DNA from 3 places in the Cytobacillus sp. FSL R5-0377 genome. Region 1 is predicted to be linked to each of the others. Evidence: predicted binding sites of a transcription regulator. Region 1 holds the regulator's gene; each other region holds the start of a gene.
The links. Region 1 encodes LexA, which represses DNA repair genes until DNA is damaged. Its sites were predicted from a motif close to CGAACATATGTTCG; they were not measured.
Positions count from the first base shown of each region.

Region 2: the regulator LexA is predicted to act here: its motif matches at 6,057-6,070, upstream of uvrB (excinuclease ABC subunit UvrB).
Region 3: the regulator LexA is predicted to act here: its motif matches at 2,574-2,587, upstream of NSQ49_RS19520 (Y-family DNA polymerase).

Region 1 covers NZ_JBBORA010000001.1:592,204-602,774, reverse strand. Annotated here, with positions in the region: gene NSQ49_RS02975 (ABC transporter substrate-binding protein) at 1-117, shown strand, start outside; gene NSQ49_RS02970 (carbohydrate ABC transporter permease) at 198-1,082, shown strand; gene NSQ49_RS02965 (carbohydrate ABC transporter permease) at 1,092-1,907, shown strand; gene NSQ49_RS02960 (glycoside hydrolase family 172 protein) at 1,958-3,055, shown strand; gene NSQ49_RS02955 (hypothetical protein) at 3,201-4,958, opposite strand; gene NSQ49_RS02950 (LacI family DNA-binding transcriptional regulator) at 5,138-6,250, shown strand; gene NSQ49_RS02945 (DUF4257 domain-containing protein) at 6,475-6,759, opposite strand; gene lexA (transcriptional repressor LexA) at 7,045-7,668, opposite strand; gene yneA (cell division suppressor protein YneA) at 7,826-8,158, shown strand; gene NSQ49_RS02930 (YneB family resolvase-like protein) at 8,168-8,815, shown strand; gene NSQ49_RS02925 (DUF896 domain-containing protein) at 8,959-9,192, shown strand; gene tkt (transketolase) at 9,414-10,571, shown strand, end outside.
Region 2 covers NZ_JBBORA010000001.1:3,030,547-3,041,117, reverse strand. Annotated here, with positions in the region: gene NSQ49_RS15430 (DUF459 domain-containing protein) at 193-906, opposite strand; gene uvrA (excinuclease ABC subunit UvrA) at 1,035-3,911, opposite strand; gene uvrB (excinuclease ABC subunit UvrB) at 3,919-5,898, opposite strand; gene NSQ49_RS15415 (DUF2198 family protein) at 6,291-6,524, opposite strand; gene NSQ49_RS15410 (alpha/beta-type small acid-soluble spore protein) at 6,675-6,950, shown strand; gene NSQ49_RS15405 (M20 family metallopeptidase) at 7,108-8,316, opposite strand; gene NSQ49_RS15400 (MetQ/NlpA family ABC transporter substrate-binding protein) at 8,341-9,168, opposite strand; gene NSQ49_RS15395 (methionine ABC transporter permease) at 9,187-9,837, opposite strand; gene NSQ49_RS15390 (methionine ABC transporter ATP-binding protein) at 9,827-10,571, opposite strand, start outside.
Region 3 covers NZ_JBBORA010000001.1:3,830,025-3,840,595, reverse strand. Annotated here, with positions in the region: gene NSQ49_RS19540 (iron-sulfur cluster biosynthesis family protein) at 1-221, opposite strand, end outside; gene NSQ49_RS19535 (CDGSH iron-sulfur domain-containing protein) at 344-562, shown strand; gene NSQ49_RS19530 (hypothetical protein) at 596-757, opposite strand; gene NSQ49_RS19525 (YolD-like family protein) at 830-1,165, opposite strand; gene NSQ49_RS19520 (Y-family DNA polymerase) at 1,180-2,439, opposite strand; gene NSQ49_RS19515 (SDR family NAD(P)-dependent oxidoreductase) at 2,696-3,490, opposite strand; gene NSQ49_RS19510 (MBL fold metallo-hydrolase) at 3,491-4,465, opposite strand; T-box leader at 4,818-5,059, shown strand; gene proC (pyrroline-5-carboxylate reductase) at 5,127-5,957, shown strand; gene NSQ49_RS19495 (glycosyltransferase) at 5,888-7,165, shown strand; gene namA (NADPH dehydrogenase NamA) at 7,261-8,280, shown strand; gene NSQ49_RS19485 (sodium-dependent transporter) at 8,319-9,656, opposite strand; T-box leader at 9,947-10,163, opposite strand; gene NSQ49_RS19480 (histidine phosphatase family protein) at 10,252-10,571, opposite strand, start outside.

The sequences.
Region 1 (10,571 bases):
CCTGAAGTAGTAGATGCAGTGGGAGAAGCCATGCAGAAGGTCATGTTTGGAAATGCAAAAGGCAAGGATGCGGCTAAAGAGGCAGACAAGAAAATTGAAGAAGCACTGAAAAAATAATAATGGGAAGTTCGGAGGGCTTTCATAAAGCTTTCCGGACTTCTTATCCTAAACCTCGATTTTGCCGAGGAGGCATGAACATGAAATTGAAAGGCTTAACAAACAGGAGAAAAGAAGCATTAACAGCATATGGTTTTTTATTGCCCAATCTTCTAGGGCTGACTGTATTTATTTTTGTGCCAATGGTATATGCATTTTATGTAAGTCTGCATGAGTGGAATGCGCTAAGTCCAAAGGTGTTTATAGGATTTGAAAATTACGAAAAGTTAGCTTCGGACAAAGATTGGTGGAAGTCTGTTTACAGGACTCTTATTTTTACCATAATTTATGTTCCGTTATTGGTTGGCTTATCACTGTTTTTCGCAGTCATGATGAATACTATTAAGCGAAAATATGAAGGATTGGCAAGGACAATGTTTTTACTTCCATTCGCGATCACATCTGTCATATCTGCTGTTATCTGGATGTTCTTATATGATCCTCGCAGTGGATTCATTAACCAGCTTCTTGATCTTTTAGGGATTCCAAATCAGCAATTTTTGGGATCAACAAGCCAAGCAATGGTGTCCGTTATCGTGGTAATCCTGTGGATAAATCTCGGATATAATATGATGATTTTCCTTGCATCAATTAAGGAGATTCCAAATGATTACTATGAGGCTGCCCAGATTGATGGAGCTACGGGATGGAAGGCATTTAAGAGCATTACGCTGCCATTATTGAAACCTACCACGATATTTATACTTATAGTTACAACAATTGGATCCTTTCAGGTATTTGACCAAATCATGGTTATGACAAAGGGAGGGCCGGCAAATTCAACGATGGTTAGTGTGCTATATATTTATAAGCAAGCCTTTGAATTTTTAAATATGGGTTACGCTTCTGCATTGGCTGTTGTATTGTTCTTAATTATTTTCGTGCTTTCACTTGCTCAGTTAAGGGTCTATACCGATAAAGATTAGGAGGTGCAAATGGTCATGGGAAAAAATAAATGGCTTGTAACGATCTTTATAATTGCGTGCGGTATCTTAATCGTATTGCCAATTTTCCTCCTGGTTATTAGTTCGTTTAAAGCGCCACAAGATGTTTTTAAACCAAATATCAACATATTCGCTTTTACTATGGACAATTTTAAAGCTGTTCTGGAAACAAATATTCTAAGGGCCATCTGGAACTCATTAATTGTCTCAACAGCTGTTACTATCATTGCCTTGCTTTTTCATTCAATGAGCGGTTATGCGCTATCACGATTGAACTTTCCAGGTAAAAACCTTGTATTTGGATGGATGATTAGTACCTTAATGGTTCCGTTTACCGTCATTATGATTCCGCTTTATATGGTGACAAAGAATTTAGGTATGGCAAATTCTTATCTAGGATTAATTGTACCGATGATTTTTAATGCATATGGAATATTCTTATTTAAACAATTTTATCGTGATTTTCCAAAAGAATTAGAAGAAGCTGCCTATATGGAGGGGTTATCTATTGCGGGGACATTCTTCAGGATAGTCCTTCCACTATCAAAACCAATGATGATTCCGCTGACAATAGGATTCTTTACAGCAAACTGGAACAATTACTTATGGCCGCTGATTATTAATCAAAAGGAAGAGCTGTGGGTAGTACAGGTTGCTTTAGCTAATATAGTCGGAGGCGGTTACGAAACATCCTGGAGTATTGTACTGGCTGCTGCCTTATTGTGTGCAATACCAACCTTTATAGTATTCTTTTCAATGCAAAGATATTTGGTTGACGGGATTAAAATGTCCGGCGGAAAACTATAAGTCCATCTCATAAAAAGTACTAACAATGAATAGTGAAAAGGGGTATAAGTATGACATTCTTAGGCTCATCTTTAAGAGATCTATATAGAGTAAGAGACAGTAAAAGGAAACGGGCATCAAGCTATGATACAACGGGTGGCAACAGAGATTTTATTCGGATTTTTCCAGGAGATGTTCAAACGATTTGCGAACTTGAAGGATCAGGATGCATTACCCATATTTGGATGACCATGGCTCCTTTGGATGATTCTATTGAGGAATATCTTCATCGCAAAGTAGTGATTAGAATGTATTGGGATGGAGAAGAAAATCCGAGTGTACAAGCACCAATCGGTGATTTTTTCGGGATGGGGCATGGTATTACAAAGAACTATTCTTCTGAACCTCTGCAAATGAGTCCGGAAGATGGAAGAGCCCTGAATTGCTTTTTCCCGATGCCTTTTGGAAAAAAAGCAAAAATTGAAATCGAAAGCAATGCCAATGATCCGATTAAATTCTATTATTATGTAGATTATGAGCAATATGATAAAGAGATTGATAGTCCGCTCCGTTTCCATGCCCTATGGAAAAGGGAGTTAACCGATGGGATTGATGACAGCATTTCCAACGCCTTATACAGCTTTGGGGGCAAGAATACGACCGGGGACGGAAACTATGTGATTTTGGATGCCGTAGGGAAAGGCCATTATGTCGGATGTAACTTAAATATCCATAACCTTCGCTTTACACATGAATGGAACTGGTATGGCGAGGGGGACGATATGATTTTTATCGATGGAGAACCATGGCCTCCGTCCCTGCACGGAACAGGAATGGAAGACTACTTTAATACAGCCTGGTGTCCACAGCAGGAGGTCTGTGCGCCATACCATGGCATCATTCTTGGCGGCGGCCCGAACTGGTCTGGGAAAGTTTCGGCGTACCGTTATCATATCCAGGACCCCGTTATGTTCGACAAATCGATTAAAGTAACGATCGAGCACGGCCATAATAATAACCGCAGCGATGATTACTCCAGTACGGCATATTGGTACCAAACGGAGCCGCATCAGGCTGTTCAGCCAATTCTGCCAGTCAAAGAGCGTTTGCCATTACCAGACACGCTCCCGCAAAAGCCGGAAGACTTAAAAACGTGCTTTGATTATTAATAACTGACAATAGATTCTTTAAATGATCCCGAAAATAACGATTGAGGATTATTTAGAGAATCATTTTTTATGTCATTGCATGTATCTGTGAGTGGATTAAGAAGATTCCCGCCAGCATTTTTATTGGCGGGAATCTCGTGATCCATTATTTATAGTATACTTCTAACTCTCCAATCGATGTAAAGGCTGCTGTGCCTCCTGGAGCACCTATAATTCGTACACCATCTCCCCAAGTTTTATCAAAGGTAAAGGTGTAGGTTTGGTTTTTGCCGGCATCTTTGCTGTTTGGGTAAGCAGGTGCACCTTGCAGGTTGTTGACATCTACCCATTTGAAATTTTGGCGTACCTGAACTTTAATATCATTAAACCACCCGCCATCATTAAACATATTACCTGTAGTATATACAACTTTGTTCATGTTATAGGCTTGTGACCATGTATAGCCCCACCAGTCTTCCTGTTTTCTTTCCCCGTTCCAATCGTCTTCTGATTGATTTTTATTGCCGTCATTTAAATACCTTAGATTCGAATTATGTGCACTGTATTTGGAGACAGGTGTAACATTGCTGGAGTTAGCCGGAAGTGCTAAGTTATTATCGCTGCTTTCATTTGCTGGTTCAGTTGCTTTATAAGGAGTAGCTTTAAGTTTTCTAAAGGATAAACTGTATTTTTGTACTCCTCCCATAAAGGTATTGGAATTCAGCCACATTTCTGTACCATCATCACTGATATATTTTGACGGCATTACAACCCCATATCCTCCGTGGTGATGATTAAACCAAGGATAGACACCAAAGTCTTTTGATAAAAATTTCTTCCATGGTCCATAAGGGGTAGGAGATTCATAGAATTCAAAAGTGAATTCTGTCCATGAAGTATAAATGTATCGGTTTAATGGTTTGTTATATACAACACTTCCCTGTGATAGAACGGTGGAATTGTCAGGGTTGGTTGCATGAAGGGTGTTACTGTATACTCTTCTTTCGTCCTGCAGCACTGGCTTTCTCTGCTTAATATTTTTTTTCCATTTAGGATTTCCGTTTAAATCCCCTGCATAAAATTCCCAGGCGGAGCGATCCTGAATTTTTGTTTTAGGAACCCTGGCAAGGTAAAGATTGGTGGGATCTTCAACAGTGTCAATGAATGAATCTCGCCAATTATAATCTAATCCGTACGCATAAACATACCCATCCGAATTGTTCTCGCTATCTTTTCCATAGTCCAAAAACATGATGGTAGTGAAAACATAGTCATCAAACATTGGTTTTTCTTTATCCCAAGTCCATGTTTTTCCCTTATCAGCCGATTTTAGGATTGTTGCAGAAGGTGCATCATTGAATGCCCGCCAGCCTCCGCCCTTGTTCAGATCCTGAACAGCAAGATATAAATTTCCATCTACAGAAATCATGCCTGTCGGCTTGCGATTGTATTCATATGGGTCATTCCAGACAGTTCCTACCTGATCGCCGCTTGAAAGTCTTTTGCCGGTAATATTTTTGGTTGAAGGGTGTCCTGCTGTAATTTGGTTCACCACAATATCTGACCATGGAGCATTTAGGTCAAATCCCTTTCCATCACCATTGGCTGTATACAGCATATCGTCATCCGACCAGGCGGCCGGCCATAAATCCCCATCACTCGGAGTGTTATAAGAAGAGTTCTCTTCGATGGATACGGTTGAAAAAAAAGTACTCTCTTCAGGTGTTACAATGGTATCCTTTTGATCTTTTTTCTTTGCATTTGGAACAGATTTAACATTATTTTGATTCACTTTTCCGTAGCTTTGCCCGACTTTCCCTTCATCTTTCGCAATGGCACCCAGCGGAGAAAAATTGAGGAAAGAAGTACCTAATAGAACTGCACTAGTAAGTATTATAGATGCGCCTTTCAATTTAGTTTTCAACCAATCCACTCCTTTTTTTATATGACTGCGTTGGTTTTACCGGTAAAGTAGATTAACAAAAAATAAATAACGATTACTTTAACGGTAAAGTAACAATTTTAGTTTACCATAAATATATGTTATGCTCAATTAAATTCTGAATTTTTAAAAAACATAAGTGGTATTAACTTCAAATAAAATTGTCAAGCATTGCTAGATATAATACAATTATTCTTAAATGGCATCAATGGTCGGAGGGGAGTTCCATCAAGAAGCGTGTAAAATTAGAAGATATTGCAAAAATTGCTGGTGTGTCAAAAATGACCGTTTCCTTAGCCCTTAGAGGTGATAAATCGATCAGTGCCAGCACGGCTAATAAAATTAAAGATATAGCTGCTGAATTGGGATATATACCCAATCGTATGGCTCAGGGGCTAAATAGCGGCCGTTCACATATTATCGGCCTTCTAATAGGCGGTTATTTACATGATGATTACCAAAATCAGTTTCTTAAAGGGGCGATTCCCTATGCAATGGAAAGGGGCTATACAATCTCCATTGGCCCTGCAGAATGTGATAGCAAGGTAGAGAAGTCTCTTATTGAAAAATACAGGCATATGATGGTAGATGGATTTCTTGCTTTTCATTGCAATGAAGTGGAGACGTATAAACGCCTGCAAAAATCAAACATTCCATTTGTATTATATACAAAGTATTTCAAGGAATTAGAGGCTGATCATGTGGTTTGTGATGACCTTGCCGGCGGCTATAAAATGACCAAGCACTTAATTGAACTGGGGCATAAGAAAATTGCATTTGTATTCGATAAGCATTTAGAGTCGTCCTCAGAAGTTGTGAATAGAATGCAAGGTTATAAAAATGCTTTAAAAGAAAATGGATTGCCTATTGAAGAGCATTTATTCGTTCCTTTTAATTTAGCGAACTATAATCATACGGATTCCAAAACAGTTATGGCTGAGAATCCGCAGCTATTAGAGTGCTTAAAACAAACCAATCGTCCGACAGCATTATTTGTCTGTAATGATATTACGGCATCCTTTGTCTATGTGATTGTCAAAAAATTAGGTCTTTCTATCCCGCATGATATTTCCATAAGCGGCTATGAAGGTGTTTACTTAGGGTCCATAATAGATCCGCCGCTTACCACGATTTCTACTCCCATTATTGAAATGGGGAGAAAGGCATGTGAAATATTAATTGATAAGATTGAAGGGAAAGTTCCATTATCTGAGAGAAAGAAAATTCAGCTAGAACCAAGTTTGTTAGTAAGAGAATCGACAATGGCCAGATAAATAGCCTTCAACATTATTGAGTACCTTACAGTTGACCGAGCTTGCTGTGCTCTTCATTCAAGAAAACGTGACTTTTTTGAATGAAGAGTCTAAGCTTTTTTCATATTGTTATCCATACAAAAATGACTTTGAAAGTTAGGGAACTTAAGATTCCGCAAGTGAGCACATAAAAAACCCCGCTCAGCGATGAACGAGGTTTTTCTAGAAATATCGTCTGCATCTCTCTATTCTTTATGTCTTATTTTTAAGAAATCGAGACATGTCAGCAGTGCATCTCCTCCAAATCCTGCAATCACTGCCAGGAGAACTACCTTTAAGGCAGAGTCAGGATCTGAAGAAACGACCAAAAAAACAGCCGCTAAAGCCCCCATGATTACCTCTTCAAAGACCCCCAGATAGATGAATTTTTTTGTCCTTCTGGGTTTAACCATTTTGCCTTCTTTCCGAATATGTCCAACGACACCAACCAGCCCACCAATCAACAAAGCGAAGGTAATGTTCAAAAACATTTTTTCTTCACACTCCTAAAGTCGAGATTTTTTGAAAAGCGACCTTAGGTTGATTCTCGGTGTATTACCATTATATAGAAAATGAATATAAAATAATATGCATAAAAATACCGAATTTTCTGAATGATAAATTAGTCATACATGACTGTAACCTTATGCTAAAAGAAAAGTATCAGTTACTTTCGTACCGTTTTGCTGATAGTACCAGGTAATAGGAACTGATATCCTTCTTGAAATTGGAAAAAAACAAAAAGCAGGCTGAGGTGCCTGCTTTTTAACAATCTATCAATGCATATGACGGTATACGCCTATCACTTTCCCAAGAATAGAAACATTGCGGAGAATAATCGGTTCCATTGTGGAGTTTTCTGGCTGTAGACGAATAAAGTCTTTTTCTTTAAAGAATCTCTTAACAGTTGCTTCGTCTTCCTCTGTCATGGCAACTACGATATCTCCATTATTGGCAGTGCTCTGCTGTTTTACGATTACATAGTCTCCATCAAGGATCCCTGCTTCAATCATACTTTCTCCCATGATTTCAAGCATGAATACATGCTCGTCAGCAGGTGCCATTCTTTCCGGAAGCGGAAAATATTCTTCAACATTTTCAATTGCCGTTATCGGCTGCCCTGCGGTTACTTTACCAACGATCGGAACATTGACTGCACTGATCTTGGGGATATTTGAAGCTTCGTCCATATCTAAAATCTCAATGGCGCGCGGTTTAGTAGGGTCTCTGCGGATCAGCCCTTTGCTTTCAAGCCTGGCGAGATGACCGTGAACAGTTGAGCTTGAAGCCAGGCCGACTGCTTCCCCAATTTCCCTTACAGAAGGAGGATATCCTCTCAACTTAACTTCTTCTTTAATAAACTCCAATATATCTTGCTGCCTTTTTGATAGTTTCACCATCTTTACGCACCTCGTATGTGTTTTTGTTGTCTCAATTATAGCATCAATTACCATATGATACAAACATAAGTTCGAATTTTTATTGACACAAAACAAACGTTCGGTCTATAATAAAAACATCAAATGCGAACATATATTCTCTTGAGGGTGGTTAATTATGCTGAACAAATTGTGGAAATCATATTCTTATGCTATTATTCTCTTCGTTTTGAGCTTGGCGGCATCGCTTATAATGCTCATACAGATAGAAGCACCTGATACGGAAAAGTTTGTGAAAGTCACTGTTGCAGAAGGGGATTCATTATGGAAGATTGCTGAAAATTTTTCTGCCGAGCATTCAATGTCAACAGATCAATTTATTAATTGGGTTGAACAAAATAATGGGATAGCGGCAGGAAGGATTTTTCCGGGTGATGAAATTGTCATTCCAGTAAAAGCTCTGGATGACCAGCCATATAAAGAGCTTGCCAGCTCAGACCTTAACGAATAAGGAGAAGTTATGAAAGCAATTATTTACTGCAGAGTTAGTACAACAAAGGAAACTCAGGAAACGTCCCTTTCTAGGCAGGAAGAAGAGCTTTTGAACCTGGCGGGAAAAAATGGCTTTGAAGTAGTCAAGGTCATCCGCGAACAGGCAAGCGGATACGATCTTGAAAGGGACGGTATATTGGAGCTTTTAGACTTAATTAAAAACAAGGAGATAAAGGTGGTCCTCATCCAGGATGAAACCAGGCTGGGGAGGGGGAATGCCAAAATTGCGATCCTCCATTGTATTTTAAAAGAAGAAGTCCAGTTATACAGCATCTCGAATAATGGCAAACTGGAGCTTTCAGAATCAGATTCGATGGTCCTGAGCATAGTAGGAATGGTAGAGGAGTATCAGAGAAAGCTGCATAACATCAAAATTAGACGCGGCATGCAGCGGGCTGTTGATAAAGGGTACAGGCCCGAGAAAAACCTAAGTAATCAGGGAGCAAGTGGCGGCAGGGAAAGAATAGAGGTGCCGATAGAGGAAATTATCCGGCTGAGGAAAAACGAGTTAACATTTGCCGAGATTGCTGCGACATTAAGGGGATTCGGCTATAATATTTCCAAAGCAACTGTCCACAGAAGGTATAAAGAATATATTGATTCACTTTCAGAGTAGAGCACTTTTCTTGTCAAAAGTGCTCATTTTTAGTATGATGGCATTTGAGTTTCAGTATTGTTCCATAACTGAAGCTGCTGTATAATAAAAACTTCCATCAGATTATTCAAAGGTAAACTTTTGATATAAAGGAGTTTTAATAAATGCTGCCTAAACAAAAACTTGCCCGAATTAATGAATTGGCAAAGAAGGCCAAGGAATCCGGACTGACTGAAGCAGAAGCGAAAGAACAGACCTCGCTGCGCAAAGAGTATTTGGAGACTTTCCGCTCAGGCATGTTAAACACGCTGAAAGGCGTTACAATCGTTGATCCGAAAGGGAATGATGTAACACCGAAAAAGCTGAAGGAATTCCAAAATAAAAATCGCCTTCACTAATAATATAATTGCAAGGGATACACTGTGCTGTATTCCTTCTTTTAATAGAGGAGATGGTATTACTGCCTGTCTCCGCTTTTTTTACATATGCCGGGTGTTTTTGTGTCAATATAGTAACAAACCGGCTTTTTGTCCTTTACCTAACCCTATTGGTTGTGAAAATAAGGGACACCCGATAATATTATAAGAGTGAAGAATTTCTACTCGAAAGGATGTATTGAATGTTTAATCACACAGATGAACTATCCATCAGTTCCATTCGTACTTTATCAATTGACGCCATTGAAAAGGCAAATTCCGGCCATCCGGGCATGCCAATGGGAGCTGCTCCAATGGCTTATACTCTTTGGACGCGCTTTATGAACCACAATCCAAAAAATCCGGACTGGTTCAACCGTGATCGTTTTGTCCTTTCTGCAGGACATGGCTCTATGCTTTTATACAGCCTTCTTCATCTTTCCGGCTATGATGTATCCATGGATGATATTAAAGAGTTCAGACAGTGGGGAAGCAAGACTCCCGGTCACCCTGAATACGGCCATACTCCTGGTGTTGACGCAACTACAGGCCCATTAGGACAAGGTATTGCTATGGCTGTCGGTATGGCAATGGCTGAACGCCACCTTGCTGCTACATACAATAAAGACAACTTCAATGTTGTTGATCATTATACATACAGCATTTGCGGTGACGGAGATCTTATGGAAGGCGTTTCGGCTGAAGCTGCTTCCCTTGCTGGACACTTGAAGCTTGGCAGGCTGGTTGTTCTTTATGATTCCAATGATATCTCACTTGATGGAGACCTTGATAAATCTTTCTCTGAAAGTGTTGAACAGCGCTTTAAATCATACGGATGGCAGTATATCCGCGTAGAAGACGGAAATGACCTCCACGAAATAGCAAAAGCTATTGAAGAAGCAAAGCAGGACGAAAACCGTCCGACAATGATTGAAGTAAAAACAGTCATTGGCTACGGTTCTCCAAACAAATCAGGAAAATCTGATGTTCACGGCGCTCCTCTTGGTGCTGATGAATTGAAATTAACTAAAGAAGCTTACAAATGGACATTTGAAGAAGACTTCCATGTTCCACAGGAAGTATATGATCACTTTAATATGCAAGTTGTTGAAAACGGTGCGAAAAAGCAGCAGGAATGGGAAGACCTTTTTGCTCAATACAAAGAATCACATCCTGAGTTAGGAAAACAGCTGGAGCAGGCAATTAATGGTGAGCTTACTGAAGGCTGGGATAAAGACATCCCTGTTTATGAAGAAGGTAAGAGCCTTGCCAGCCGCGCTTCTTCCGGAGAAGTGCTAAATGCTATCGCTCAGAACCTGCCTTCTTTCTTCGGCGGATCTGCTGACCTTGCAGGATCAAAT
Region 2 (10,571 bases), 2.4 Mb from region 1:
GCACTCGCTTGTCCCGCTGCTCCCGCAGGACTTTGAATAAGCATCCACGAATAATCATCGCACGATTCGAGGATCTCTCATCTTCCGGTCCAAACCACACAATAAAATATCATATTAGGGTTATCACAGCAAAATAAGAAAACAAAGACTTGGCAGAAGCACTTTTTATAAGAATGTAAAAAGCCAAGAAACCTAAAATGAGTAATTATCTATAATTTTATCAGCAATCAGCTCATAGCCCTTTCCATTCGGATGAAGAGAATCAGCGAAATATTGTTTTTTGTTCTTTCCCTTGAACAGTTCATTGGTTGAAATGTAGGTGATGTGTTTCTCTTCTGCTGCTTTCTTTCTGATCGATTTGTTCCAATGGTCAATATATTTTTCAATCCTGTCACCGTCAGGATAAGGGTTGTATAATCCTATCAGAATAACTGGTGCATCACTGTTGGCGGTTTCCAGCGCTTCCAGAATTCCATTCAGTTTAACTTCAAATACGTCCTTAGCTTCAACAAGTTTTTCGTGATGGAGCGGATACAGATCCCCGCCATTGCTTTTCAGTAAATCGTTTGTGCCAATATATACAATAAACAAATCTGCCTTTTTCATATCCTCTGCCACTTTCGGTTTGAGCATTTGCTGGAGAACATCAGAAGATTTAAAGCCATACACTCCATGATTTGTTATGCGGTAATTCTTGTCCTGATATGTCTTATCCAATTTGCTCTGCAGCCTGCCAATGTACCCTTCCTCAGTTTCATCTCCATAACCGTAGGTAAGGGAATCGCCAAAAGCTACAATTTCCTGGATGCTATCTGCCTTTTTTTCTTCTCCAAGAAACATAATGGAAAGATAGATGCCGAGACCAAGCAGGATGACACCTGCTAAAAGATAGAATTTATTTTTCATTGTGTATGTTCCTTTCCTGTTGGTATGCGTGATGATTGCTGCAGACGCATGTTCTTTACCCCGCATCCTGGCTATCTAATCTTTCCAAAATAAAGAAGCAGCACCAAAACGGTACTGCTTCTAGTTAATTAAGAGTTTGTCACGCCTTCTTTTTCTTCAATTTGCTGTTTCATTCTCAGGCGGTCTCTTTCCAAAATCGGTTTAAGATATTTGCCTGTATAGGATTCTTGTACTTCGGCAATTTTTTCCGGCGTACCTGCAGCTAAAATGGTACCGCCCTTATCCCCGCCTTCAGGACCAAGGTCAACGATATAGTCAGCAGCCTTGATGACATCCAGATTATGCTCGATAACCAGTACGGTGTCTCCATTTTCAACCAGACGCTGAAGGACCACCAGCAGCCGGGAGATATCATCCACATGAAGGCCAGTTGTCGGTTCATCAAGGATATATAGGGAACGGCCCGTTGAACGGCGGTGCAATTCGGAAGCAAGCTTCACACGCTGCGCTTCCCCGCCAGACAATGTTGTCGCAGGCTGCCCCAATGTGATGTAGCCCAGGCCGACATCATAAATCGTCTGCAGCTTGCGGCGGATCTTAGGAATATTTTCGAAAAACTCCAATGCATCCTCCACTGTCATATCGAGAATCTCCGAAATATTCTTCCCTTTATATTTAACTTCAAGTGTTTCCCTGTTATAGCGCTTGCCATGACAGACTTCACATGGCACATACACATCAGGAAGGAAGTGCATTTCAATCTTAATGATCCCGTCTCCGCGGCAGGCTTCACATCGTCCGCCTTTAACATTGAAGCTGAAGCGACCCTTTTTATAGCCGCGCACCTTTGCTTCATTGGTTGAAGCAAACACATCGCGAATATCATCAAACACTCCGGTATAGGTTGCCGGGTTGGAACGAGGCGTCCGCCCGATTGGAGACTGGTCGATATCAATGACTTTATCAAGATGATCCACACCTTTAATTTCCTTATGCTCACCCGGCTTTGTTTTGGCTCTATGAAGCTTTTGGGCAAGCCCTTTATGAAGTATTTCATTGATGAGCGTACTTTTCCCGGAACCGGATACGCCTGTCACGGAAATAAAAGTGCCGAGCGGGAACTTAACGTTCACATTTTTAAGATTGTTTTCTTTAGCCCCTTTAATTTCGATGAATCGTCCATCGTTCTTGCGGCGCTCAATTGGAAGCGGAATAAATTTTTTGCCTGAAAGATATTGCCCTGTCAAGGAGTTTGGATCGTCCATTACCTCCTGAGGCGTACCGGCTGAGACGATTTGCCCGCCATGAACTCCTGCTCCTGGCCCTACATCAATTAAATAATCTGCAGCTACCATTGTATCTTCATCATGTTCTACGACGATCAGGGTGTTGCCGATATCACGCATATTTTTCAGCGTATCAATTAAACGGTCATTATCGCGCTGATGGAGGCCAATGGAAGGCTCGTCTAGAATGTAGAGCACACCTGTCAGGCGCGAACCGATTTGTGTGGCCAGTCGAATACGCTGGGCTTCACCGCCGGATAACGTTCCCGCTGCCCTGCTTAATGTCAGGTAATCAAGCCCCACATTGATGAGAAAGCCCAGCCTTTCCTTAATCTCACGGAAAATAAGTTTGGCAATCTTCATTTCCTTTTCAGACAGTGTCAGATTTTCAAAGAAGCTGAATGCTTCCTCAATCGAATATTCAGTTACATGGCCTATGTGCTTTCCAGATATAAGCACAGCAAGTGTTTCCGGCTTCAGACGGTAGCCCTTGCAGGAAGGACATGCATGCTGAGCCATGTATTTCTCCATTTGCTCCCGTATATAATCAGAGCTTGTTTCTTTGTAGCGGCGCTCTACATTGCGAATGACACCTTCAAAACGAATATAATTCTCCCTAACCTGGCCAAAGTCGTTTTCATATCGGAAATAAATGCTGTCCTTTGATGATCCGTATAAAACTTTTTCAAGCAAGTGGTCAGGGATATCCTTAACCGGCGCATCCATATCAATCCCATAATGATTGCAGACTGCCTCAAGCAGCTGAGGATAATATTGAGAGCTTGTCGGTTCCCATGGCGCAATGGCATTTTGCTTTAATGAAAGATCTTTATTAGGTATGACTAGATCAACATCTACTTCCAGCTTTGAGCCCAAACCGTCACATTCTCCACAGGCACCAAATGGACTATTAAAGGAGAACATTCTTGGCTCAAGCTCACCGATTGAGAATCCGCATTGAGGGCAGGCATGGTTCTCGCTGAACAGCAGTTCTTCTTCCCCGATAACATCCACAAGCACCTTTCCGTTGCCAAGATTCAAAGCAGTTTCCAATGAATCTGCAAGCCTTGGTGCTACGCCTTCTTTTACGACAATCCGGTCAATCACCACTTCTATAGAATGCTTTTTATTTTTTTCCAGCTCAATCTCTTCACCGAGATCCATCATTTCTCCATCGACACGGACACGGACAAACCCCTGCTTTTTGACATCCTCGAACACTTTTACATGCGTCCCTTTTCGGCCGGATACAAGCGGAGCCAGGACCTGAAGCTTTGTCCTTTCAGGGTACTCCATAATCCGGTCAACCATTTGTTCAATCGTCTGTGAGGAGATTTCGATATTGTGAATCGGGCAGGTGGGGCGCCCAACCCTGGCAAATAATAATCTCAGGTAATCATAAATTTCTGTCACTGTTCCCACTGTGGAACGAGGATTTCGACTTGTCGTTTTTTGATCAATTGAAATAGCAGGTGACAGACCTTCAATTGCATCCACGTCAGGCTTATCCATCTGGCCGAGGAATTGCCGTGCGTAAGCAGACAACGATTCCACATAGCGGCGCTGCCCTTCTGCATAAATGGTATCAAAGGCCAGAGAGGACTTTCCTGAACCAGAAAGTCCTGTCAGGACGACAAGCTTATCTCTCGGAATGGTGACATCAATATTTTTTAGATTATGGGCTCTGGCACCCTTTACAATCAGTTTATCCATCGCCATTTTTACGTCATCCTTCCGCTTTTAGCTCTAATATTAAATCACGAAGCTCTGCAGCCCTTTCGAAATTGAGGGATTTGGCCGCTTCCTTCATTTCTTTTTCCATATCGCCGATCAGCTTCTCGCGCTCTTTCTTGTTCAGCTTGCCGAGCTTTGCTGACGGCTGGTATTCTTCCTGCTCTTCTGCCGCGTGGGTTGCACGGATTGAATCGCGTATATCCTTCTGTATAGTCATTGGCGTGATGCCATGCTTTTCATTGTAATCTTCCTGAATAGAGCGGCGGCGCTTCGTCTCACTGATGGCTTTTTCCATGCTGTCCGTTATCCGGTCTGCATACATGATGACATGGCCGTTTGCATTACGTGCTGCACGCCCTATCGTCTGGATGAGTGAACGTTCCGAACGGAGGAAGCCTTCTTTATCAGCATCGAGTATGGTAACGAGAGAAACTTCAGGTATATCAAGTCCCTCCCTCAGAAGATTAATGCCGACTAACACATCGTACTTGCCTAGACGCAGTTCGCGGATAATTTCAATCCGCTCGAGAGTCTTCACTTCTGAGTGCAGATACTGCACTTTAATGCCGATTTCTTTTAAGTAGTCTGTCAAGTCCTCAGACATTTTCTTTGTTAATGTCGTGACAAGTACACGTTCATTTTTCTGAATGCGATCCTGAATTTCACCAATAAGGTCATCAATTTGACCTTCGATTGGCCGGACATCAATTGTAGGATCAAGCAAACCGGTAGGGCGGATAATCTGCTCAACCATTTCTGGAGTATGCTCAAGCTCATAAGGACCAGGAGTTGCCGAAACAAAGACAGCCTGCTTCACATGCTTTTCAAATTCGGCAAACGTAAGTGGCCTGTTATCCATAGCTGATGGCAAACGGAAACCATGGTCCACAAGCACGGATTTTCTTGCCTGGTCACCATTGAACATCCCGCGGATTTGCGGCAGAGTTACGTGCGACTCATCTATGACAATTAAAAAGTCTTCCGGAAAATAATCCAGAAGGGTATAAGGTGTTGACCCAGGCGGTCTTAATGTAAGGTGGCGGGAATAGTTTTCAATGCCGGAACAAAAGCCCATCTCCCTCATCATCTCAAGGTCATAGCGGGTCCGCTGCTCGAGGCGCTGGGCTTCAAGCAGCTTATCGTTTTCCCTTAATTCAGCAAGGCGCACTTCCAGCTCTTTTTCAATGTTTTGGATGGCGATCCGCATTTTTTCTTCACGCGTAACGAAGTGGGATGCCGGGAAAATCGCAACATGCTCACGTTCACCCATAATCTCTCCGGTAAGGGCATCCACTTCACGGATCCGGTCTATCTCATCTCCGAAAAATTCCACACGGATACAGTGTTCATCCCTTGATGCCGGGAAAATCTCGACAACATCTCCGCGTACACGGAAGGTGCCGCGCTGGAAATCGATATCATTGCGCTCGTATTGGATGTCAACGAGCCTGTGAAGAAGCTGATTCCTCTCAATCTCCATGCCGGTTCTTAGGGACAGCACCATTTCACGGTATTCTTCAGGAGAACCCAAACCATAAATGCAGGAGACACTGGCAATAATGATGACATCTTTTCGCTCAAATAATGAAGAAGTAGCCGAGTGGCGGAGCTTATCAATTTCATCATTGATGCTTGCATCCTTTTCAATAAAGGTATCTGTAGAAGGCACATAAGCCTCAGGCTGATAGTAGTCATAATAGCTGACAAAATACTCAACCGCATTGTTCGGAAAAAAGTCCTTGAACTCACTGTATAGCTGCCCTGCGAGTGTTTTATTATGGGCAATAACAAGCGTAGGCTTATTTACTTCTTTTATAACATTCGAAATTGTGAAGGTCTTACCCGTTCCTGTTGCACCCAGAAGTGTCTGGTGCTTCTTGCCGGAATTGATTCCCTCCACAATTTTTTTGATGGCCCCAGGCTGGTCGCCCTGAGGGGAATATTTTGAAACTAATTCAAATTGATCCTTCACCTAAAAGCCTCCCGTTCAAATTACTTTTATCTATATAGTAAACACAAACCAGCATTGAAATAATTTAAGATCCGGGATGCACGCTGATTTGTCAGTTTTTTACTCAAAACTCCTATCATCATTCTACCACAAAGAGCCTAAAACAAACCAATAATATGCGAACGGATATTCGTTTTTTTATTTTACTGAGTAATTATTGCTTGGGAAATATGCCGAATTATCGAGGGGATTGTCGAAGAATGGTTAATCAAACGTTTGATTGACTGCCTTGAGTTTAATCAAACGTTTGATTGAACTCAATTAAAAGCTGATAGGACGTATGCCTAAAAAATAGCTAATAAATCATTAAATAAAAACCTGTCGATAGTTTTTTTCGACAGGTTCTGCAAAATTTATTCAGCACTTGGCTTTATTTGCTTTAATTTTTGGGCATACCAAAAACCAACCGTCAGCGAAAATGCGTCTATAACAATTAAGGCAAATGAATTGGTATAGCCTTTATATACAGAAGCAGCAATAAGCCCCACTGTCAGCACCAGCCCAATTACACGATTATAGCTGACTCTCGTAAAAAACAATACCAGCAGTCCAGGAAGCAAGAGAGCTGACAAGTATTTTAATGCCATTTTTAAACACCTTCTTTTGGTTTTTCACAAAAATTCAAGGTTTCTACCATTAGAATAGCTGTTCACAGGAGGTTGTACAAGTTTTTTCAGGGTTATTCCAAGCGTACTTTTACATAATAAGAAGAAGAACATTTTATGGAGGAATGAATCATGGCCAGAAGAAAAAGACGCCCGATAGTACCGGAATCAAGAGGCGCATTAGATCAGCTGAAAAATCAGGTAATGGCAAACCAGGGGTATCATGTTGACAAGGAAAATCCTGATGCTGTGAAATATGAAATTGCTGAGGAGGCAGGTGTACCTTTGAAGCAAGGTTACAATGGAAGGCTTACATCCAAACAGGCAGGAACAGTCGGGGGAAAGATTGGCGGCAGTATGGTGAAGGAGCTTATCCGGATGGCACAGGAACGGATGAAGGAACAGTAGTTATATGTGAACTTCGGGAAAAGAATGAGGAATTTTCGGAAACTTAATACTTAATTAAAGGAAAAAACTCAGCAAATCAGGGAAACACCCACCAGTGAGAGGAAAACACTCACAAAAATGAGGAAAAGCTATCCCGCAAAAGGATAGCTTTTATTTTCTATTCAGCCGTTTTCCGCTCCAGAAATTCCTGTTTAATGGCTTTAAGCAAATCCGGTTTCGTTATCAGCTGTAAGGCAGTGAGTGCAAGCCCTTTTGCTCCGGTTACCAGCGCTTCGTCTCCTTTTGCAGATGCTGCTGCTTCCCGGAATGGAACAGTATGGGCAACGAGATCATCAGCACCGATTTTGATATAAGGGTGAATGGTTGGCACCACCTGACTGATATTGCCGGCATCCGTAGAACCGATTCCATCTCTGTCCCCTTCTACAACCTTTTCTCCCAAGTCCTCTATCACTTCTTTAAACACCTGGTCATATGTCTTGTTTAACAGGAGGTTATCTACTTCATTTTGAAAAGCAATAACATTCAGCTTTGCTCCTGCTGCCAGGGCGGCACCTTCCGCGACAGCTTTCACCTTTCTAGTTACCTCATTTAAACTCGTTCTGGTGGAAGCACGAATAAAGAATCGGGCTTTTGCATATTCAGGGATAATATTCGGCGCATCGCCGCCGTGAGTAATTATTCCATGGATACGCACATCATCCTTTAATTGCTGTCGGAGGGCATTGATTCCGTTAAAAAGCTGAATAACCGCATCCAGTGCATTTATTCCTTCCTCCGGTGAAGCTGCTGCATGGGCAGGCTTGCCGATAAACTCAAAGTCAAGCGGATCAACTGCCAGTGATGAACTGGTCAGGCGGGTATGGTTTGAGGGATGAACCATAAGAGCCGCATCAATGCCTTCAAGCAAGCCATGTTTCACAAAGCTGCCTTTGGCACTCCCATTTGGCCCGCCTTCTTCTGCGGGGGTCCCCAATACGACTGCTTCTCCTCCCGTATCATCAATAACCTTGCTTAACGCAATGGCTGCTGCTGCACTTGTCGTGCCAATAATATTATGGCCGCACCCATGGCCCAATCCGGGAAGGGCATCATATTCTGCAAGGAAAGCAATGGACGGTCCCGGTTTAACGGATTTCTTTCGGGCCAGGAAAGCAGTTTCATGCCCGGCTACTGCCCGATCTACTTCAAACCCTTCCTTCTCAAGGATGCCCGCTAGCAAGCCAGAGGCAAAAAACTCCTCATTCCCTATTTCCGGATTCGCATGAATCTGATGGCTCGCTGAAAGATAAAGTTCTTTATTATCCTCAACATTTTTCTTGATTGCTTCTTTCAGTTCAACTAATGCTTTTACAGGTGCCGTCATCATTTTTCCTCCTTTGTATATTAATTACCAGCCAATATCACTTAATGGAATGAAAGTCGGAATCATGCTTCCGTCATATTCTTTTGTGATGAAATCAGCTACATCATCTTCCTGGTAAAGTTCAGCAATTCTCTTAAGCGTTTTGTTATCTTTGTCTTCTGTTCTGACAGCAATGATATTTACGTACGGCGTAGCGGTTTCGCTTTCAATAAAAACAGAATCCTTAGTTGGGTTCATGCCTGCGTCTACGGCAATTCCGTTATTAACGACTGAAGCAGAGACATCTGGAAGAGCACGAGGTGTCTGCGCTGAGACCATTTCTACAAATTCAAGGTTCTTTGGATTTTCAACGATTTTATTCAGATCAAGATTTCCATCATAGTCCTCGGATAGTTTGATCAGGCCGGCTTCCTCCAGTAACAGAAGCGCTCTTCCCCCATTTGAAGCATCATTTGGAATGGCAATTTTGCCGCCTTCCGGAATGTCTTCGACTGATTTTACTTTTTCCGAATAAAGGCCCATTGGTGCTAAAACAGTTGTCGCGATCGGTGAAAGATCCATATTATGCTCTTTAATAAAAGTGTCAAAATAAGCGACTGTCTGGAATGCATTTACATCTAGATCACCTTCGGCAAGGGCAACGTTTGGCTGTACATAATCAGAGAATGTCACAACCTCAATTTCAATGCCTTCTTTTTCAGCCTTCTCAGCAATAAAATCCCAAATGCGTGTATCTGATCCGCTGACACCCAATTTAACTTTCTTTGTTTCTTCTCCGCCTGTAGTACTTGAGCATGCGGCAGTAAAGACAGCCAATGCTAAAATAATGAATGATATAAATAGTTTGTTCATGATGTATTTCCCCCTATGTTATCTTCTTCTGATTTTTTTGGATAAGAGATTTCCGAATGACTGAAGGCCCTGAACCATGACCACTAAGATTGCAACAGTAATCAGCATGACGGTTGTATCGAATCGCTGATAGCCGTATGTAATGGCAAGGTCACCAAGGCCGCCTCCTCCAACTGCCCCAGCCATGGCAGATGCTCCTACCAGACCAATTGTCGCAATGGTAAAGCCCAATACCAGCGAACTAAGTGCTTCAGGAATCAGGAATTTTAAAATGATCTGTCCTGGTGTCGCTCCCATTGCTTCTGCCGCTTCAATGACGCCTGGATCCACCTCGAGCAATGAATTTTCTATTAATCTCGCAATGTAGGGTCCTGCATAAAAGACAAGAGGCACTACGGCTGCGGCGGTTCCAATCGATGTTCCGACAATCATCCGGGTAATTGGGATAATGGCTACCATTAAAATGATGAAAGGAACTGATCTAAAAATATTAATAATGCTGTTTATGATGTTAAAAACAACGGTGTTTTCCAGCAGATGCCCTTTCCTGGTCACAACAAGCAATATGCCAAGCGGGAGTCCGATAAGAGCTGAAAACAGCAGTGAAAATGCCACCATTTGGACCGTTTCGATTAAGGCTTCAATGATTTTTTCCTGGTTAACTAGCACGTGCAGTCACTTCCTTTATTGAAACTTTTTCCTGGCTGATGTACTGAATCGCCCTTCTGATTTCACTGTCCTGCCCCTGGAATTCGACAATGAGATTGCCAAACGGGGTTCCCTGCAGTTCTGTAATATTTCCAAACAGAACGTTGAAGTCAATATTAAACTTTTTAGCAACCTGTGAAAGCAGCGGCTGGCCGGCAGAATTCCCGACAAAATTGATTCTGAATACCTTTTGAAGCCCCTGCTGCTTTTCAATCACTTGCTTAATGGATTCAGGTATTTGATCATTCATAACCGTGCTGACAAAGTTTTTCGCTGTTGGGGTTTGGGGTGAAGAAAAGACATTGAAGACAGTTCCTTCTTCAATAATCTTCCCTGCCTCGATGACAGCGACACGATCACAGATCTCCCTGATAACAGACATTTCATGAGTAATGATCAGAATCGTAATGTTGTATTCTTTATTTATTTTCTTCAGCAGCTGCAGGATCGAGCTGGTTGTCTGCGGATCCAGAGCAGAAGTTGCTTCATCACATAATAGAATGGAAGGCTGTGTTGCGAGCGCCCGGGCGATTCCGATCCGCTGCTTTTGTCCGCCTGACAGCTGATCAGGATAGCTGTTCGCCTTGTCGGCAAGCCCCACGAATTCTAATAGTTCATGGACACGCTTTTTTATTTCACCCTTCGAGACCTTAGCCAGTGTGAGCGGCATCGCCACATTGGCAAACACTGTTTTC
Region 3 (10,571 bases), 3.2 Mb from region 1:
TCCAAAAATACTTCCTTGGATTTTTCCACATATATGCTGCCAATGTTTGTTTTGATTTCCCTGTCATCCTCATCAAGCTCATCAACAAGCCAAAGTGCCGCTACTCCGCTCACAACACAGCCGCAGCCATCTATATCGTACTTAAGCTTTATAAATCCATCTTTGCCGGCAATTCGTCCCGATACTTTTTCTGCTGCTATTTCAGTTAATGTTATTTCCATGTTGTAAAACTACCTCCCCTTTGCATATGCTGATTTTAACACAGATAGGTATAACATGCTTCTGAAAGAGACTGCTGCTATTCAGCCGCCAAAATAATGTTTTTTAGAAAGGATGATGGGGTATGTCCAAGGCGCAGATTAAAGTAATGGATAATGGATCACTGCGTGTTACAGGTGATGTTGAGTTAATTGATATGGATGGCAATAAATTCGAAACAAAAAAAACCTTCTCTCTTTGCCGCTGCGGAAGATCCTTGAAAATCCCGTTTTGCGATGGCACTCATAAAGGAACTTTCCAATCATGTGTCCGTGCGGAGATAGCTCCGGATGACAAGCAATAAGGGTGGAAAACGGGGACAGTCATCCCCGTTTTTTTATCTTTTATTTTTATTTTTAATTCTTGCGGGTGTTGCACTTTCACCCTGTATAATCCCTTGAAGCCGTTCCCGGTCCCTGTCCGTACTGTCTTCCCCGGCCCCGGGTGCGATATTGGCCATTGGCAGCTGTTCCAATTCTTTTCCTCTAGGCATCTTCATACACCTCCCTGCTGTTAAGGTGCTTCTCCTGCCTTAAAACTACCCCTCTTAAATTCATCCAGGCAAGCAAACTTATTCTTCCGTAAAACGGGCATCCGCTATAGCGCTGATAGAAATACGGTGAATTTCCCCAAACCGATCAATAATATGAAGCTTTTGGCCAAGTTCATCCCAATAATGGATGCCCCCTATGACCAGTTCATAATTTCTGCCCCTGTAATGTGTAATGGTTACACTTTTTTGAAATTCCATGGCCTCCGAAAGAATTTCATTCATGTGTTCAAGCTTCTGCTCATCTAATTCCCGCTTTTGCTCGTACATATCTTCCTTTGCCCAGTCTCTTAAGAGCTTTACATGTTCCGGCAGCATCATGGAAGTCCATTTTATTCTGCCCCTATCGCGAATCATAAGCTGACCCCCTTTTACATTTTATGGCCGCCGACCAATGTCGCACGGTGCCTGGCGGTTCCTGCACCTGTATAAGAGACGGCTCTCAGCAGAGCTCCTCCTCCAAACTTGGAGCGGATCCGGTCGACAGTATAGCCGAGCTCTCTTTTTTTCCAGCCATCCAAGTCGAACAGACTCAGCTGCATTTCGCAGTCATCCGTAATATTGCCGAGGGAAATGGAAATCTGCCGCACTGTTTTCCCCTCATAATTCTCGTCAAAAAGTTCGAGGCAGACCCGATAAAGATCCATCGTAATATTGGTTGGCTGGTCAACTGTCCTTGAGCGGTAAAAGCCCCCTCCGAATTCATCCTGGCTGTAGCCAAGGCCAAAGCTGATAGTTCTGCCGGCTTTCCGGTGGCTGCGGGCCCTTCTTGCCACTTCTTCACACATCTCAAGGACCACATGCTTAATTTCCTTTTTCTCTTTGTAATCCCTCAGTAAAATCTGGCTTTTCCCAAAGCTGATCTGTCCTGCCATGATCGGCGCGCCTATTTCCGACAAATCAATACCCCATGCATGGTGATAGAGCTGATTGCCCATAATCCCAAACTTCTTCTCCAGCTTAGCCAGGTCATAGCGGGCAAGCTGGCCGACTGTAAAAATTCCCATTCCATTCAATGTCTTTTCAACGCGGCGGCCGATGCCCCACATTTCCCGTAAAGGGGAGACATTCCACAGCTTTGTTTTTACATCTCCATACGTCCATTGTGCAACTCCCTTTTTTTTTGCCTCAAGGTCCAGGCAGAGCTTTGACATTAGCAAATTAGGACCTATTCCTATGGCGCAGGGGAGCTGAAATTCCCGTTCAATATCATCTTTTATTTTCCAGGCAATCGTCTGGGCATCACCCCAGAGGTGCACTGCGCCGTCTACTTTTATAAAGCTTTCATCGACACTATACGTATGGATGGCTTCCTTGGGGACATAACGATTAAACACCCTGGTGATTTCAGTGGAGATTCTTAAATAAGTCGCCATTTTCGGCTCCTCAACTCTAATGCGCGGATCATTTGGGACCTCAAAAAGACGGGACCCTGTCTTTATTCCAAACTCTTTTTTCATTCGCGGAGAGGCCGCCAGAACAACGCTTCCCTTCCGTTCCACATTCCCTGCAATTACAAGATAGCAGTCAAGAGGATCCAGACCGAGCATGACAGCAGAACAGCTTGCATAAAAGCTCTTCATATCAACACACAAAATTTGATTGTTCGGCATTGAGCTGTAATCAACCATGACTTCGACATCCTCCTTCAAAAAGCGTAGGCGCTGCTTATCAGCTTCTATGCTGCATAGCCCCCTGAACCCGATAATAAAATTTATATATAACAGGAACATCTGTTCTATATATGTATACCCATTATATTAAGCGAATATGCGTTCGGTTTCAATGGAAATTTTACGCGGTTTTTCTTAAAAGCGGTTCTTTCTTCCCAGAACAGACGCCTCGCCGGCCAAAAACAAAAAAGCTGCAGCCTTTGGCTGCAGCTTTTTATTTTTGATTAAATGCGCGTTTTCCAATTTTTTCGAACAGTCCCGGAAAAAGGGCAAAGATGATGCTTCCCGCATTCATCCACCGCGGAAGGTTAATTTCCCTGACAGGACGGAGCATAGCATTGACTACCCTGAGGGCCACATATTCGGGTTTAAGCATATATTTGCTGACATTTTTCACGTATGTTCCCTTTTCATCTGCAATAGTAAAAAAATTGGTTTCAATCGGGCCGGGATTAACGGCAGTCACAAACACATTGCTGTCAGCAAGCTCCATCCGAAGGCTGTTTGTATAGCCAAGAACAGCATGTTTAGTTGCGGAATAGACACTCGATTTCGGTGTGGCCATTTTGCCTGCCTGTGAAGCGATATTAATAATATGCCCGCTCCTCTGTTTCCTCATCAATGGCAGAATCATGCCCGTGCAGGCCATTAAGCCAACAACGTTTACATCAAACATCCCCTTTATTTCTTCAACTTTGACTTCATGCGCCTCCCGGAAAACACCGAAGCCTGCGTTATTCACAAGAACGTCTATATGATCAAAACGGGCAATAATCTCGGAAAAAACTGCCGAAACTTCGTCACTGTCCGAAACGTCAAGCTTATGCACATGTACATCGACTGAAAAACGCTTACGCAAATCAGCCTGCAGCTCCTGCAATTTGCCAATGCTGCGGGCAAGAAGGACAAGGTTTGCTCCTCTTTCGGCACAAAGGACGGCCATTTGCGCACCGATCCCGCCTGATGCCCCTGTGATAATCACATTTTTATTTTTTAATCTGTCTGACAATCAAACCACCTCTTTTGATGCGGAATACAAGAAGGCTTCCTCCTCTTTATTTATATAAATCTCCCCTATTGAATGCAAATAGTCAAGCTGTGCGATTGTTTCGGAAATGGTCAGGGAAAGCTCCTTCTCATAAACTTTCGGAAAAAGGCGGCGGCATACCTCAAAAACAGTGAGCGATTCGAACTCGAGCCATGTCTTTACTTTCATTGCCCGCTCATGCTGGCGGCCCAGCCTTTCGTTTATTAACCCGTTCACATCTTCAATATCCTCTCCATGCCCGGAGTAAAAAAGGGATATCGGCAGCTGCCGCAGCTTTTTCAAAGACTCGTTATACTGAAGCTGCGGCTTCGGCCTTTCCGCATGGCCTGGAAGCGGCGGCTCCAGGATAGGATTAGGTGAAATGTGTGCAAGCAAATGGTCTCCTCCAAGGAATACACCATCTTTCTCCCTGAACAAACCTATATGACTCTGTGCATGCCCAGGGGTCTCGATTACCGTCCAATCATTAAGCCCTTCAGGCTGGCAGCCTTCCTTCAGCTCGGCTGTCAGGGTACGATTGCAGGAATAGCGCAAAGTCTTTTTCATTTTGTTTATAAAGGAAGCATACCTTTCAGGTATACCAAATTCGTTAAATAGTTTTATGTAAAATTCATCATGAAATTTTAGAAACTCGTCAGTACGGGACAGCCACCTCTGGTTAACCTGGTGCCCGAACACCTCAAGATTGTCCGAAAAAAAGTCAAGCAGCCCGGCATGATCGGGATGATGATGTGTGAGAACAACCTGTTCAAAGTCCCCGGGTGTTAAATTCAGCTCTTTAAGCTGGGATTTTAAAGCTTCCCATGCTTCATCTGTTTTAGGGCCGGCATCGACAAGAGTCAGCTTTTCCCCTTTTACTGCATATACATTAACGTCGCCGACAGGAAATGGTGTCGGGATAACAAGCTTTGCAATTCCATCCTTCCATTTTGCCATTTTACAATCCCCCTAAAATCACTATATTTAAATAAAATAAAGCTGTTTTTCTATTTAATTCCGCAGACATCCAACACTTGCTTCCTTTAATTATGCTGTTCTGTTATCCCTTAAAATATCAGCGTTTGCCTGACACACATATTAACGGAATACAAAAACATAATGTAGAAATTTACATATATAAAAATAAGTGTACCGTTCTTTTTAATAATTGTCATTATTTTCACATAACTCTTTTTGCAATATTAATAATTTTTCAAAAAATAGCACTTGACAAATAAGCATGTCTTCTTGCATAATCACAATTAAAATTTGATTTTCATAACTCAAAGCTGTACTTCTGTACGGCAGAAACATAGCGATGAATAAGATTAGTAGATGGAAAACGGCGAAAGAGAGTGAAGCTCAAACGGCTGAAAGGCTTCACCGTCCACTTGACCATTGAACCTCCCTTATGAGCTGTTAGGAAAACCTAAACGCACCCCCGGCGTTATCGGGATTGAGATGCCTTTTCAAAACACAGCAGGCATGCTGCACGAAGAAGGAAAGGCAATGAAGGTGGTACCGCGGAAGCAAAGTCTTTTCGTCCTTTACTGGATGGAAAGGCTTTTTTATTTTGACAGCCGGCAAATGGAGCAACAATAAGGAGGAATATCAGCATATGAAAAAATTAGCTGTTGTGGGAGCAGGATCAATGGCAGAAGCGTTAATCTCAGGAATCGTAAAAAGCCGGCTCATTGCCGGAAGCGATATTTGGGTGACGAACCGATGCAGCGAAGAAAAGCTGCAAGCCTTGCAAAAAGCCTATGGCGTTCAGGCCACTTACAATCTCAGTGAGCTGTTAAGCGGGGCCGACGCTGTTATTTTAGCGATGAAGCCAAAAGATGCTCAGGGGGCCATCAATCTTATAAAGCCTTATTTACATGATGACATGCTGGTCATTTCCGTTCTCGCCGGCGTTTCGATCGAAAGCATTGAACGATTGGCAGAAAAAAAGCTGCCTGTCGTGAGAGCCATGCCGAATACATCAGCAGCAGTCGGAAAATCAGCAAGCGCCTTATCGGCTAATGAAAGAGTAACCAAAGAACAGATGAAAGAAGTAAGAGAAATTTTTGATACAGTGGGAAAATCAGCATTTGTTGAGGAGAGACAGCTCGATGCTGTAACAGGCCTGTCAGGCAGCGGACCGGCTTATATTTACTATCTTGCGGAAGCGATGGAAAAAAGCGCAGAAGAAATCGGGCTCGAAAAGGGTATGGCGAAGGAATTCATTATCCAGACACTCATCGGGGCTGCGGAAATGCTGGCCAGATCAGCCAAGGACCCTCAGCAGCTTAGAAAGGAAGTAACAAGCCCAGGCGGCACCACTGAAGCAGGCGTAAAAGTGCTTGAAGCGAATGGTGTGCAGGAAGCTTTCATTGAATGCATCAAGGAAGCGACAGCCCAATCCAGGCGGCTTGGCCAAAGCTTCAGCAGTACCGTCAAAATGTAACTGACTGCACCTGCCCTAAAAAACGTGCCACTAATTCAAACTATGAAAAAAGGATGCGAAATCTGCAAATGCTCATTATTCTATTAAGCGCAAGCCTTCTGGTATGGATTGCAGTACTCATTGATGCTGTCCTTGGACTAAAAAGCATGGATCGCCTTGAAGATAGCGATGCAATGACTGAAGGCCCTCTTCTTTCCGTTATTACAGCGGCAAGAAATGAAGAAGCCAAGCTCGCGGAGAGTATAAAATCCCAGCTGCGGCAGAACTACAAACGCATGGAATGGATTTTAGTCAATGACCGTTCAGCCGACAGCACAGGTGACATCATGGACCATATCCAGCAGAGTGACTCAAGGGTTAAGTCTATTCATATCGATACTCTCCCGAGCGGATGGCTGGGAAAAAACCACGCCCTTTATAAAGGTTATATGGAATCATCAGGGGAGTTAATTTTGTTTACAGATGCCGATGTGGTATTTAAACAGGATGCCTTCAGCAAGGCAGTTCATTATTTCAGCAAGAATGAACTTGACCATTTAACAGCGGCACCAAGCTTGACGGGCAGGAGTTTCTGGCTCAGCACGTTTATTGCTTTTTTCCTTTTCGGCTTCTCCTATTATAAACGCCCCTGGCTGGCGAACAATCAGCGTTCTAAGATCGGAATTGGCATTGGGGCGTTTAACTTGGTGTCCAGAAGGTCCTATGAAGCAATCGGGACACATAAGGCAATAAAAATGCGTCCTGATGATGATTTAATGCTAGGAATGAAAATGAAACAAAATGGCCTCAGGCAGAGATTGGCAACGGCGATGGAGCTGATTGAAGTTGAATGGTATGAAAGCTTGCCAGAAGCCTTCAAAGGCTTGGAGAAGAATACTTTTGCTGGACTTCATTATCGCATTAGCATGGTGCTATTTGCAATTGCCGGCACATTCAGTTCCCAGGTGCTTCCCTTTCTCACCATTTTTTCAACTGACATAATTATTTTCAGTTTAAGCCTTGCAAACATCATTTTTTTAGCAGGTGTTTATACCATCATCACAAAAAGAATGACCAAATTTACTCCGCTTCTGTTTACGGTATTTCCAATTACTGCTCTCCTGTTTATTTATTCCATCATCCGTGCCAGCATTCTAACCTTTGTACGGGGAGGCATAGTCTGGAGAGGTACATTATATAAGTTAAGCGAATTGAGGAATAAACGCTGACAGCGCACACCTTCGTAAGTGCATGTTCTTTTCCATTTATGAAACTGCCTGATATACTTAATATTTAGGATAGCGAAATAAGGGAGGCAGAAATTATGGAAACAAAACTTTTTTCACCTTTAACAATTAAAGGCGTCACCTTTAAAAACAGAATTGTTATGGCACCGATGTGCATGTACTCCAGTCATAATGAAGACGGAATGGTTGAAAACTGGCACCGGACTCATTATACGAGCCGTGCAGTCGGGCAGGTGGGATTAATCATCCTGGAGGCAACTGCCGTAACGCCACAGGGCCGTATATCTCCTCAGGATCTGGGAATATGGAGTGATGACCACATCGCAGGCCTGAAGGAATTAACCGGGCTAATGAAAGAACATGGATCTTCACCTGGAATACAGCTTGCACATGCCGGCAGAAAGGCAACTGTCGAGGGAGAAATTATCGCCCCATCAGCTATTGCATTTAATGAAAAGATGAAAACACCAAAGGAAATGACCAAAGAAGAAGTTGCAGAAACTGTGCAGGCTTTCAAAAAAGGGGCGGAAAGAGCCAAAAAAGCCGGCTTTGAAGTAATAGAAATTCATGCTGCACACGGATATCTGATCAATGAGTTTCTATCGCCGCTAAGCAATAAACGAAATGATGAGTATGGGGGATCAGCAGAAAACCGATACCGCATCCTCCGTGAGGTCATTGAAGCAGTGAAAACTATTTGGGATGGACCTTTATTTGTCAGAGTTTCAGCACATGATTATCATGATGAAGGGTTAACTGCAGAGGATTATGCAGAGATGGGAACATGGATGAAGGAGCAGGGAGTAGATCTTATTGACGTAAGCTCCGGAGCGGTAGTGCCGGCAAGAATACATACTTACCCGGGCTACCAGGTCAAATTCTCTGAAACCATAAAAAAAGGGGCGGATATCCATACTGGTGCAGTCGGGCTGATTACATCCGGCCTGCAGGCTGAAGAAATCCTCCAAAACGAGCGGGCTGATTTAATCTTTATTGCCCGAGAATTGCTGAGAGATCCCTATTGGCCTCGGACAGCAGCAAAAGAACTTGGCACATCAATTGAACCTCCTAAGCAATATGAACGGGGATGGCTGTAAAATAAAAAAGAGGGATGGCACCTGCCATCCCTCTTTTATTATATAATCTGCAGCGAATCAAGGAATACAATGATAATAACCAGAGGAACCACATAGCGCAGAAGGAAATACCACGCGGAAAAGATTCCATTCAGCGGCTTCGAACCTTGAATCAACTCACTTCTCAGCAGGTCCTTCTTCATTTTGTATGACACAAATATGGAGATCAGCAAAGCTCCGACCGGCATCAGGATGTTGCTGACAAGGAAATCAGCAGCATCAAAAATTATTTTGCCGAAAATGGAAATATCGGATAAGATGCTGAAGGATAATGCAGATGGGACCCCCACGATAAAGATTGCCAGACCTGTCAGCCAGGCTGCACGGGTTCTGCCGCTGCCCTTCTTATTCGTCAGAGCAGCCACTACAATTTCAAGCATTGAAAAAGCGGATGTTAAGGTTGCAAATAAAAACAGTGCAAGGAAAAAGAGCAGGAACACCCTCCCAAACATAATCTGATCAAAAACAGATGGCAGGACAATGAATAATAAGCCAGGACCTGCAGCAGGCTCAAAGCCCAATGAAAACACAGCAGGGAAGATAGCCAGTCCAGCCAGAACTGAAATAAATAAGTTCATTCCGACAACAGAAAAAGCAGGCTGCATCAGGTTTTCCTTTTTAGATAGATAAGAGCTATACGTTACCATAACCGATACCCCGACACTTAGGGAGAAAAACGATTGGCCCATCGCATAAAGAACAGTTTCAGAAGTTAAATTTGTAAAATCAGGCTTTAAAAAGAAAGAGACGCCCTCCATCGCATTATCCAATGTCAGGGATCGTGCAATCAAAATAATAAATAAAAGAAACAAAGCAGGCATCATTATCTTGCTGACCTGTTCGATCCCCTGCTGAATGCCTTTGGCTACCACTAAGACAGTTATGAATAAAAAGATCCCTTGTGCAGCCACAACTGATACAGAGTCTGAAACGGCTGCGCCAAACAGCTCCTCATAATTGCCTGCACCATTCATCGAGCCGGTAACCCCGTAAACAATGTACTTCAGAATCCATCCGCCTATTACACTATAGAAGGATAAAAGCAGAAAACACGTGAATACGCCAAGGTAGCCAATCCAGTGCCATTTAGTTCCAGGAGCAATATCCTTGTAAGCAGAGATTGCCTCCTTCCCCGTGCTGCGGCCAATTACAAACTCGGCCAGCAAAAGCGGAAAACCAATTAAAAGGGAAAATAACAAAAATAATAATATAAATGCGCCGCCTCCGCTTGTTCCTGTCACATAGGGAAGCTTCCAGATTGCTCCAAGTCCGATTGCCGAACCGGCCGATGCTAAAATAAATCCTATCTTAGATGACCATTGCTCACTTTGCTGCATGCCTGTACCTCCATAATTTTTTATCGCAGTCTAACGAACGGGCAGCAGGACCCCCCACTTCAAAACTCAAATGAATCAATAGAGGGTAAACTAGGGTCAAACTGCCCGTAAAGGCCCGAAAGAAGAACAAAAACTAAGAACGCCACATCCTGTAGCAACGTCTTTGTGACCCGCTTCCTGTGGGACTCAACTAACAATCAGTGCAGGAAAAAAAACCCTCACTGGTTGAAGTTTCACTTTATAGAAACCGGCCGGATTTCTATTTAAAAAACAAAAAAGCCACATTCTTCAAAAGGGACGTGAATTCAGATTCACGCGGTACCACCCTTTTTGAAAGCATGTGACTTTCCACTCGAAAATATAACGGATTTACCGTCTTTTCTGCTAAATGCAGAAAAGATAAGCTCCAAGATGAAATTCATTTTATCTTTGTGCCAGTTTTCACCATCCACCGGCTCTCTATAAACAGGGAGATAAAACTTAATAGAGTCTCTTCATAGCTTTTTTACTATAATGTTTTAAGTATAAGTGTGATTATAGTATGCATGCAGAGAACCGTCAATGCCAAATCTGAAAAATTCAATTTTTCCTAGCCTTACTTTTCATTCCAAATCCGCTTCCAGACTGCATCATCACCATTTATTTTAATCTCAAAAACATCCGGGTTACTCATCTTCATGAGATGCTCAAAGCCTGCCCTTTCATCGAAATAGCGCAGCAGCAGAGTTGATAAATTACCATGGCTGACCAGTACGATGTGATTCTCATTGGAGGCGATTAATTCATCCAGCAGGGAGGAAGCCCGTTTCATTCCTGCTGAATGTGATTCTCCCCCTTCAAAAACGAGCTCAAAATCGGAAAAGCTTTGTTTAAGCTTTTCCTGCCAATCGTCAAAAAGAATAGAGCTCAGCATCC